Regions from separate parts of the Pseudoalteromonas sp. B131b genome, predicted to be linked through region 1. Evidence: predicted binding sites of a transcription regulator. Region 1 holds the regulator's gene; the other holds the start of a gene.
What was found. Region 1 encodes sigma-54, which starts transcription at its own class of promoters, with help from an activator protein. Its sites were predicted from a motif close to GTTGGCACGNNNNTNGNNT; they were not measured.
Positions count from the first base shown of each region.

Region 2: P4S65_RS08640 (FlgO family outer membrane protein) is a predicted target of sigma-54. The motif match lies at 4,663-4,681, and genes of this name have one in related genera.

Region 1 is NZ_JARLUZ010000001.1:211,935-217,733, reverse strand. It holds gene P4S65_RS01085 (hypothetical protein) at 1-166, opposite strand, end outside; gene mgtE (magnesium transporter) at 223-1,581, opposite strand; gene P4S65_RS01075 (HPr family phosphocarrier protein) at 1,683-1,955, opposite strand; gene rapZ (RNase adapter RapZ) at 1,999-2,844, opposite strand; gene ptsN (PTS IIA-like nitrogen regulatory protein PtsN) at 2,864-3,316, opposite strand; gene hpf (ribosome hibernation promoting factor) at 3,321-3,608, opposite strand; gene P4S65_RS01055 (RNA polymerase factor sigma-54) at 3,635-5,134, opposite strand; gene lptB (LPS export ABC transporter ATP-binding protein) at 5,204-5,799, opposite strand, start outside.
Region 2 is NZ_JARLUZ010000001.1:1,905,079-1,910,877, reverse strand. It holds gene P4S65_RS08665 (hypothetical protein) at 1-429, opposite strand, end outside; gene P4S65_RS08660 (P-loop NTPase fold protein) at 564-2,135, opposite strand; tRNA gene P4S65_RS08655 (tRNA-Arg) at 2,503-2,577, opposite strand; gene P4S65_RS08650 (FlgO family outer membrane protein) at 2,650-3,321, opposite strand; partial or broken gene P4S65_RS08645 (FlgO family outer membrane protein) at 3,329-4,022, opposite strand; gene P4S65_RS08640 (FlgO family outer membrane protein) at 4,036-4,629, opposite strand; partial or broken gene P4S65_RS08635 (SPOR domain-containing protein) at 4,769-5,444, opposite strand.

The DNA of each region.
Region 1 (5,799 bases):
GTAATTGAGGATTTGCTGGCATGACAGGTTGCCGCCACCAATTGACGGCGGTATAAATGACGAAAAATATAGAGCTATATACCAATACACTTTTTAATATGGATACGCTTTTTTGTTTTAGCGTTTTTTTGGGTGTCACTTTTTTATTCTTGATATTCGTTGTCATAATTGCTGCTTTACCCTAAGTATTTTTTACTTTAGTTATTTGCAAAAAATTCTAATTTATACCAGCAACCAGGTAGCAGTTCCTAAAAAGGCGAATATACCAACAATATCTGTCACAGTGGTTAGCACCACACTCCCTGCAAGTGCGGGGTCTATATTCATTCTTTTAAGTATTATTGGAATACTTGCGCCAGCCACACCAGCCACGACTAAGTTCATAAACATAGCGAAGGCAAGTACACCACCAAGCATAAAGTCCCATTGCCATAGGGCAATAACACCTGCAATTAATAATGACCACAAAATACCGTTTAACGCACCAATGGCAAGTTCTTTCATCATTAAAAAACGTTGGTTTGTTTGGTTTATATGGCCTACCGCAATACCGCGTATAACAAGCGTTAACGATTGACTTCCTGCAACGCCACCCATAGAAGGGACAATACCGTTTAGTACCGCCAAAATAGGTAAAACATCTAGTGTTCCTTCAAAAAAGCTAGCAACAAAGGCAGCTGCAAGTGCGGTTAGTAAATTGACACCTAACCAAACTGAGCGTTTTTTAGAGCTTTTTAGTACTGGCGCAAAGGTATCTTCTTCATCATCTAGACCGGCTAAGCCTAGTAAACTATGCTCTGCATCTTCTCGAATTACGTCAACAATATCATCGATAGTGACACGACCAAGTAATTGATCGTTATCATCCACAACAGGTGCTGATATCCAATTATGGCGCTCAAATAGTTGCGCGACTTCACTTTCATCCATTGAAATTGGGATTGATTCACAATCTTCATCCATCAAATCGCGAACAATTTTTTCAGGTGGGTTCGTTAATAACGTACTCAGTGATAGAGCGCCTATAAAACAGTTGTGTTTATCAACAACATATAGGTCATCTGTACCTTCTGGTAGCTCCCCACGTAGCCTAATATATCTAAGTACAACATCGAGCGTTACATCAGGACGAATGGTTACCGTATCGGTGTTCATTAGCGCGCCAGCTGAACGCTCTTGATATGAAAGTGCTTGTGTTGCACGCTCACGGTCTTGAATATCCATCGCGCTGACAACGTCTTTATAAACGGTGTCTGGTAAACTACGGAGTACTTCACCTAAGTCATCGTGGCCCATGTCTTCAGTTGCGGCTGCAATGTGCTCAGGTTCCATTTGGGCAATAATGCCTAAACGAACATCTTCGGAAAGCTCTTCAAGAACATCACCTTGTACATCAGGGTCAACCAATTGCCAAAGTAGTCGGCGAATTTTATGCGGCGATGACTCTAATAATAATGCGGTATCACAAGGAGCTGTTTTTGCTAACATCCGCCTAACTTGAACAAATTGACCACTGTTAAGCGACTTTGTCACTTGTTTTAATTGTTGTAGTGGATAGTCTTGTTCAAAAGCTTCAGGCATTGGCGTCCTTATTGATTTTTATATAACTATGGATAGGGAGGTTTATTAATGGGGTAATTAACCACATTTAGTTTATCTTAGTTTCGGTTTTTAGCTAAGTGCTATTCTTCTTCATTAAAGCGTTGTGCTATCAATTGACCAACGGCATGTAAAGCTTGTTCGGCATCAGGGCCCTCACACACTACTTTTACCTCTTTTCCTTGACTGCTTTCCAGTAGCATTAAAGCCAATACACTGTCCCCAGGCGCTTCTTTATCATCTTGATATATCATGATTGAGGCATCAAATTTAATTGCAAGTTGCGCTAATACTGTAGCGGCTCTTGCATGAAGTCCTAATTTATTTTTTATTAAAAAAGTGTCTTCTAAACGCATAAGTTACTCTACCTAAGCTGAACAGATGATTATTTTGAATGAGTTATTTTTCTTGTTCTCTATGGCGGATTTTTACATTTGGATGTGTCATCGAAAAACTTTCACCAATCGTTTGTGCTAAATATACTGAGCGATGTTGCCCACCAGTACAACCTATAGCAATAGTTAAGTAGCTACGGTTATTTCGCTCTAAATGTGGCAACCATGTTTGTACAAAAGTTTGAATTTGCCAAGTGAACTTTTGGACAATGCTGTGGCTGGCTAAGTAATCCTTTACGGGTTGGTCTAAGCCATTTAAAGGTTTTAATTCTGGCTCCCAATGTGGGTTCGGTAAAAAGCGTGCATCAAAGACATAATCAGCTTCCTTAGGAATGCCGTGTTTAAAGCCAAATGACTCAAAAGTAACAATGAGTTGTTTATCTTTTTTACCCAGAATTTTTTCACGAATTGATTCAGCAAGTTGATGAACACTTAAATCACTCGTGTCGATCATATAGTCAGCGCGAGTAGTGAGAACATCGAGTAGTTCTTTTTCTTTTTTTATAGCTAAATCAAGAGGTAATGAGTCAACTGATAACGGGTGTAGACGGCGAGTCTCAGAAAAACGTTTAATTAATGTTTGATCCTCACTGTCTAGATAAAACAGAGTCGGTTTAGCAAAGCCAGGTAAGTATTCAAGGATATCGTTAAATTCATCTTGCTCTTTTGGTAAATTACGGACATCAATACTAACTGCAATTTTGTCGTAGTTATCAGATACACTTCTCACTAAAGAAGGTAGCAGATTAATTGGAATATTATCTACGCAATAATAACCTAAATCTTCAACTACGCGTAAAGCAACCGATTTTCCAGAACCGGAACGGCCACTTATGATAATTAATTCCATTTATCACCCATTATGTTAATTACGATTGTTCTACAATAACTTGATACAGTTCAGTATCTGATTTTGCGCTGCGTAACTGTTTACAAAAATCTTTATTATTTAGTTTATCAGCTATCGTTGCGAGCGTCTTTAAGTGCTGCTGGTTATCGCCATCAGGTACGATGAGAGCAACAAATATATCAACAGGGCGATTATCTATTGCATCAAAATTAATAGGTGTTTCGCTTACTAATACGAGTGCTAAAGGCTCTTCTGCACCGCTCATTCGCCCATGAGGGATTGCAATACCTCTTCCTATACCAGTGCTTCCCAGTTTTTCTCTATTCATTAAGGCGCTGAGAATATCTTGTTGAGAAAGATATGGAAGCTTGTCATGAGCAAGTTGACTGATGAACTCTAAAATTCTTTTTTTACTATTAAAAAGGACCGCAGCTCTGCTGCAGTCCTGGCATATAAGTGAACTTAATTTCATAATATTAGTGTCGAGCAAGCTTCTCTTTGTGTTTAATAACTTGGCGATCGAGCTTGTCAATCAGCGAGTCAATGGCGGCGTACATATCTTGATGTTCAGTAGAGGCAAATAACTCAGCTCCACTTACATGAATCGTTGCCTCAGCTTTTTGGTTTGATTTTTCTATATCAAGAATGACATGAACATTATTAATATGATCTGAGTGTCTTTCTAGCTTCGCAAATTTGGTATTTACATAATCTCTTAATGAATCAGTTACTTCTACGTGACGACCAGTTAAGTTTAGTTGCATAAGCATTACCCTCTTTGTTTAGCGTCTTAAATCAAACTTTTTCGCTGATTTGACGGTGGAATAGCTAGAGATTCGCGATACTTTGCGATTGTACGTCTCGCTACTTTTATTCCTTGCTCAGCTAATATATCTGCAATTTTACTATCACTCAATGGTTTTGCTGAGTTTTCTGCTGCGATTAATTTTTTAATGAGAGCGCGTATTGCTGTTGATGAGCATTCGCCTCCATTTTCAGTACTTACATGGCTTGAGAAAAAATATTTAAGCTCAAAAATACCGCGAGGTGTATGCATATATTTTTGAGTTGTTACGCGTGAAATAGTTGATTCGTGCATTTCGACCATTTCTGCTACATCATTTAAAACCATTGGTTTCATGGCTTCTGGGCCATGCTCAAAAAAACCTTGTTGTTGCTTAACAATACAATTAGTTACTTTTAATAGTGTATCGTTTCTACTTTCTAAACTTTTAATAAACCATTTAGCTTCTTGTAGATGCGAGCGAATAAACTGGCTATCACCACTTGATTTAACGGTGCGTGACATTGCTGCATATTGGCTGTTGACTCTGATTTTAGGCATGCTATCTGGGTTTAGTTCAACAACCCAGCGACCTTTTATTTTTTTCACCGATACATCAGGAATTACATACTCAGATTCTTCTCTAACTATAGTATCCGCCGGTTTTGGGCTAAGAGTATGTATTAAAGTCATTATTTCTTTAAGCTCTTCTTCTTTGAGCTTTGTTTTTTTCATTAATGTACGATAGTCGCGAGCAGCTAATAGATCAATGTGCTCGGTTAAAATCATTTTTGTTTCATTAATATAGGGTGTTTCTTTATCGTATTGGTTCAGCTGAATACATAAGCATTCTTGTAAACTACGTGCTGCAATACCAACAGGGTCAAACAATTGAATTCTTTTTAAAACAGCTTCTATTTCGTCAAGTTCAACTTCGTTGTCTTCTTCGTTCTCTTGATTAAAACTTTCTAAAATTTCTTCGCAGCTCAGTGTTAAAATACCCGAATCATCGACGGCTTCAACAATCGCAATCGCAATCGCTTCATCGGTAGGACTAAAGGGAGTCAGTTGTAGTTGCCACATTAGGTATTCATGGAGCGTTTCAGTTGAGGAGCCTTGGTATATAGATTCATCTTCAGGCATTGGTCCTGATGATGATGCTGGGGCTGCGCTCATATATTCATCCCAACTAACATCCATAGCCATTTCATCACTTAGCGTATCTTTAGCAAGTGCTTCACCACTGTCTTGCTCATATTCGCTCGGAACATCATCAGCATTTGCGCTAACAGTGACATCGTCGTTATCTGCTTTTTGCTCGTTTTTACCAGCAGAATCTTCGGCGTAATCTTGCTCTTCAACCTCTAATAGGGGGTTGCTGTCGAGTGCTTCTTGTATTTCTTGCTGGAGATCCAATGTACTGAGTTGCAACAGGCGAATTGCTTGTTGCAGCTGTGGAGTCATTGTAAGTTGCTGGCCCATGCGCAGCTGTAATGATTGCCTCATGTATCTCTAACAATCCTTTTATGTTGTTATAATTAATACTAGCAGATGCTTAAAGACATGGCGTAAATGTTACAGCCTAAATTGCTCGCCTAAATAAACATCACGTACTGTTTTATCGTTTAATACGTGTTCTGGAGTGCCTGATGCAATTAACTCACCATGAGAAACTATGTAGGCTTTTTCGCAAACATCAAGAGTTTCTCTTACATTATGGTCGGTAATTAACACACCAATACCACGATTTTTAAGATGTTCTATTATTTTCTTTATATCTAACACTGAAATAGGGTCAACACCAGCAAAAGGCTCATCAAGCAATATAAATTTAGGATCAGCGGCTAGTGCTCGCGCTATTTCAACTCGGCGACGCTCGCCTCCTGATAATGCCATACCTTGGCTATCACGAATGTGCTGAATACTAAATTCATCTAATAAATTGTTAAGTGTGTCTTCTCTTGCTTGCTTATTTAGCTCTTTACGTGTTTCTAAAATAGCCATTAAGTTTTGATAAACAGTAAGCTTTCTAAAAATTGATGATTCTTGGGGTAAGTAACCAATGCCTAATCTAGCACGACTATGCATAGGTAAAAGAGTAATATCGTTATCGTCGATAGAAATCTTGCCTTTATCACTAGGTACAAGGCCTACAATCATATAAAACGTTG
Region 2 (5,799 bases), 1.7 Mb from region 1:
CGATTTTGTTACTGTCGTACCTTTCTTTAATAGTCTCTGGTAAAACTCTGTAGCATCAGAATTACTGGTAATATCAAGAACAAACTCAAAAAGAAGTTTATGTAATTTTTTATTTATATCAACATCTAATTTTTGATGTGAATGATTAACTTCATAACCCCCTTCTGGTTCAGAGTTAATTTGTTCGATAGCTAAGCTAGAAAATAATAAGTCAATATACTCATCGTATCCTTTGGTTAAATTTGTGAACTCAGAAAAGTTAGTCACTTTCTCTAAAAAAGTCTCAGTAAATAAACTCTTAAAGTTATACTCTCTAAAACCTTCTCGATTAATTAAAACCTCACAATATAATAATGAATGTTTAATTGCCCAACTAAAATGCTTTTTAAATACAGGGGCTTTCTTAGGTATATAACTTAAATTATTCAAAAGTGACTCAGCTATCAACCCTATTTGATTAAGGCTCTCCCAATCTGCCTTAGATAATTTTATAAGAGCAGATGATCTTTCTTGATGAGCTAGTAAAACTCTTTGCCAAAAATCATAATTAAAAGAGTCCGCTCTTAAATTATAAAAAAATTTACAAACTCAATAAACTGAGGGTTGCCTACCATCTTATCTATAAATGCTATATTCCCCTCCTCTAACACTTGATCATCAAATTGTTTCATTTGATTGAACAGTACTTGGTCACTAAATTCAATATTTATTTTGGAGCTGCTATTTAAGTATATATTCCAGTAGTTCTTAACTGAACTTTCAGCAATAGATTGTGGTCTTTTGTTTGAAGAGGAGCCTAACATTGGGAATAGGTAGCTAACTAACTTAAAACTGATATCTTTTTTATAGGTCATTTGATTAAAATCAATAGCATCCCAACTTTTTAATAAGTCCTCTTTATAATCAGCCGCCTGAAGAGATTGGATGTTAATATGTATAAAGTCATACGCCAAAGGGCAAGAAATTTTTAAAGTAGTCAAGATTAACAAATCATCAAAATTAAACTCTCCAATTAAAAGCGACCAACTACTAATTACCTCTCTTTTAATTGCTTCAAACTCTCTGGCTGAAGCTATTAACTGATTTAGCATCTTTATAACTTTTATGGTACTTACTGATTTTCTACCGTATAGAGTTCTATAACAACGTTTATTCAGTAACCAATCAGAATTAGTTTTTTCATAAAACAACTCAACCCTTTTTAAATTTGCTAGCTTATGCTGTTCAAATGCTAATATTTTAATCCCTTCTGTAAAATCTATAGGGGGTAAGTCTTCTCTGTAATCTGTTACACGAGATATGATTTGTGTAGCTCCGTCACTGTAACCCAAAGCAAAAATGAAACTGATTTTATTAGTTGACTTAAAGTTATCTAATAGAGGTGCAATAGAGTTAGTGACCTTAATAACGTCATGGTTACGATCCATATCTTCTATAAATATGCAGAGACGGAGATTATTTTCTATTAAGAGCAAATTTAAATCTTTAAGTTGCTGCTCAGCCGAAAATACACCTGAAAGAAAATTGGAAAATAATTTACTGCTTATATGTACATCTTTCATTGCTGATAGATACTGCTTAGGTAACTCTCGAACAGAAGACGTTTCAATAGTTTTACTTAAATTAAATATCACCTCTTCAAGGAGTTGACCTTGAATATCGTTACTGTTATTTGCCTTCCCCCAAGCATCAAAATGAACAAAGAGCCACTTTTCATTAGGTCCTTTTTTATAATATTGCTCTTTATTAATTAGCTCTTCTAACATATTAAGCGTACTAGACTTACCTGTACCGAAATCACCAACTAAAGCAATCCTTCTAAAACTCTTGCCATCATAACCCGTCAATTTATCTTTTAACTTTTGAGCAGTAGCAACTCGATTATATTTATCATGAATAGTAGATTTTATAGGTGTCTCATTAAAACTGGTTTCTTCAGTAGCTCTATGTAATTGAGGATACTTAAAAATTGCCCTCACATAATTTAAGTAGAAAAATAAGTAGTCTTTGTTAGCTATTATCTTTCCTATATAAATAAGTAAAAAAATATGAATAGAAGATAAAAATATAGACCATGTAAAAGTTAAATTTTGATAAAAAATTATCCACATAACGATTGTAACTAATACTGTCACTCTTAAAACAGATATCCCTTTTTGCTGTTTTTTTATCAAGTGAGTAAAGTCAAATTCGACATAGTAAGCTCCCACACTTTTAAAGAGATGTGAAATAGTAAAGCCACAAATGACGATTAGAATATTTCGAATAATTAAAGGTAAAGCAAGATAGGATTCAGACCATGAACTATAGAGTTCTTTGAATGCTCCAAAGGAATAAAGTAAGTTATAAAAGACTAATATAAGTGTGCTATAAAAAATAATACTTATTATTTTTTTATATTTTTAGGCATGAAAATCCATTTAAAATTAAAAGCACACTGCTACATATGTGCTACACAGAAGCAGAAGAACAGAAAGTAAAACCATAACTCATTGATTTAATTGGTAGCCCCTGCAGGAATCGAACCTGCAACTGCCCCTTAGGAGGGGGCCGTTATATCCATTTAACTAAGAGGCCACAAATAAGCTGTGTGCTTAGAGATGTGAATTATAACGGTATCTGGTTTTTTATATCAAGCGACAACTGAACTTAATTGCTTGATAAGTATATATCTTCTTTATTTAGTACGTATAACGGTATTAATTTTCGGCTAGTGGCAACAACTTGCTTGGTGTCTATGTTAATAACACGCGCATTGACCGCAACGCCATTACGTCGATAAATTAAAGTACCTGCAAGTACGTGGCTGGCCATTTGGTCTTCATTAAGTTTTGCTATATCACGCGATAAAACAAAGTCGCCACGGCTATTTACGTCTATGGTTTCTGTGGTTTTAAAATCAACGACACCATAACCAAATTTTTGTAATTGATGGATTAAGGTTTCAGATATTTGATTTCCAAGCTGATTTGTGTTGTTTAGTGTGGCATCTAAATTAACTAAGGTTGTAACCGCAATATTTAAATGCGCATTAGTATCATTACCTGATTCGAGGGTGTCGACTAGATCGAGGGCCATTTGCTCTACATAATTAACCAATGTTTGATGGTGGTTAAGGGGCATAAATTGTTGTGATGAATCGTATTCGTCATGTACATCTACTTTAGCCGACGACAGCATTTCCGGTGTTTGCTCATGCTGTGTGTTTACATCTACGCGGGTATTTGTGTTTTGTTGCTGTTGAGTAATGTGTGTCATAGAACACCCAGCCAATGCTAGCATGCTAAAAGCGCTAAGCACGCTGTTTAATGTATAACGCATAATCACCTCACTCATCCGCTTGCTTAAGCATTATACCATCAGTTCGGTAGCTGCTGTTAAGCGCATCAACAACTGACTGAGGAATAAAGCCTTGTGCACTGCCTACAACCGCTTTACTTTTCAAACCAACAATACGAGCATTTACTAATACCCCCTTGGTGGCTCACTAAGGTACCGGCTAGGACGTAGTTAAAATTTTGATCTTGATTTAACTCTAAATAGTCGCGACTAAATACAAAGTCACCCGCCGGTGTTACTCGCATAAAGTCGGTTGTTTTAAAATCAATGACCGGTATACCAAAACTATGCAGTTCGTGCATAAAACTTTCTGATATCTGATTTCCTAATAAACTGCCATCGTTGTAGTTATCATCTAAAAATACAAAGCTTGAAACAGCAAGTGGTGTTTTATCATTTACGTACTGTAAGTTTTCGACCATGTCTTGCATTATGCCACGCACGTAATGGTTAATATTTTTACGCTTGGCGGGCATTGATTTAGTGTAATTATTTTGCTCAACCAACCCAGACTGAAAAAGTTGATTATTTACAACAGGCGACGCAACTTCGCGTTGCTCACTTACAAGCATTACAGGGCTATTGCTTTGCGGTTCTTCTACTTGTTCTGACTCCATGCCATTAAACATTTGCGAACAGCCAAATCCCAATGGCAAACATAATGTAATTAGTAGGTTTCTCATTTTGTGCTCCAAATTAGTATTCGCTGCGGTATAAAAGGCCGTCGCGCTGCTGAATTTTTTCATTACCCCACATTACATTAATAGGGATCTCGGTACTGCCTGCTGATAAAACTTGTTTGCTGTTTATATTAACTAGTCGCGCATTTACTATATATGCATGCTGCTGACGAGTCACAGTACCGGTAACTATTAAGTCAATTTTTTGACGTTCACGTAATTTATTTAAATCGCGACTTAGTACATTATCGGCATTACTCGATAATGTTATATTATTGTCTAATCTATACTCTACCGTATGGTAACCAAGCTGGGTCATTTGGGTTAATAGACTTTCTTGGATTTGTTGGCTAAGCCCTGAAGCTTGCTCTGTCATTAACTTGGTGTCGAGCCCATCAGCAAAATAAAAGCTACTTACACCAATGCGGGAATTACGACTTAACGGCTCTTTTAAATGACTAAGCTGCACTGTTAGCGTATTTACATAATCATTAACTGTGTAAGGTGCCATAGCCGCTTTAGGAGCGTGTGTGCTTATACTTGGCGCTGGTTGCGGTATCAAACTGCAAGCGGCTAAGTTAACTAATAATAGGGGTAATAAAAGGCGCATAATTGCCATCCTCTTTCAAATATACAAAAGATAAAGCAATTATTATGCCTAAAAGGTGTTTGAATAATTTTGCTAGTTAACCTACACCAATGCTTAACCTAAACCCGATTAACATGCCTACCTCAACTATTTGTTTAAACTATAGTTTAATGGGTTTATCTGTGTAACTACTTACTATGCAATCGAGTTTATAAAGTTTAAATACTTCGCAATCTGCTTTGGCGTTATTTAACTTTTGATATGAACCCAGTTTTAAGCGGTAAAATGTTTTATCGTTAATACGGATTTGCTCTACGTTAGTCTCTATTTTTTTCTAAACAATGGAGCTGCCTTTATGTTCAGGTTTTGCCATACTTTTTTAAGCTTTGCTCAGAGCTAACTGATGCCACTTGTAATGAAAATGAATGCTTAAGCGTATTTAATTTTACAGCCCGTTTTTTACTGTAGCTATGTTTAGGCGCTTTCGAAAGCGCTTTTATGGTATGAGCAGCTGTAGGATTGCGTGTATCAGCACGAGTATAACGTTGGTTGGATTGCGTTATCGCTTTAGTGTTAATAATGTCGATATGGTCAACTAAATAAGTGATCTCTTTTTCGAGCCTTAAAATACGCTCAAGGCCCGCTCTAGCTTGTTGCCATTGCATTGCTGCATCTTTTAACTGAGCAAGCTCTAAGGCTGTGATTGACACATATTCTGGTAAATTATTTGGTTGCTCTAACTGGTTTACTTCTGACGTAGAAGCACAGGCAGTACAAAATACAAACGTTAAAAGACTCAGAATTATATTTTTATTATTATTTTTATGTTTAAACATGTATTCGTTATCCTGAAAGCAGTGTAATTACACTTACATTTCAGCTAAACATTCTTATAAATTATACCAATTCGCTTGATTAAACATTATTGCAAGTTGGTACTAAGCGTTTAACTTTAAATAGGCTATGGGAACAACTCATTTCAGCTTTAATTGTGTTTTAACAAACAATTAATGCGGGTCCCTTTATCCTTAAGAAAACATTTAATACAAATTTAGTGCCAATTAACACAAAAACAACAATATAACTTAAAAACCGCGCATTTAAACACATTCAATCCTTAAAATAACAACAGTTTTTGAGTTGCTGTATTTTTAGATACTACGTTTGCAACAGTGTATTTAACCCAAAATT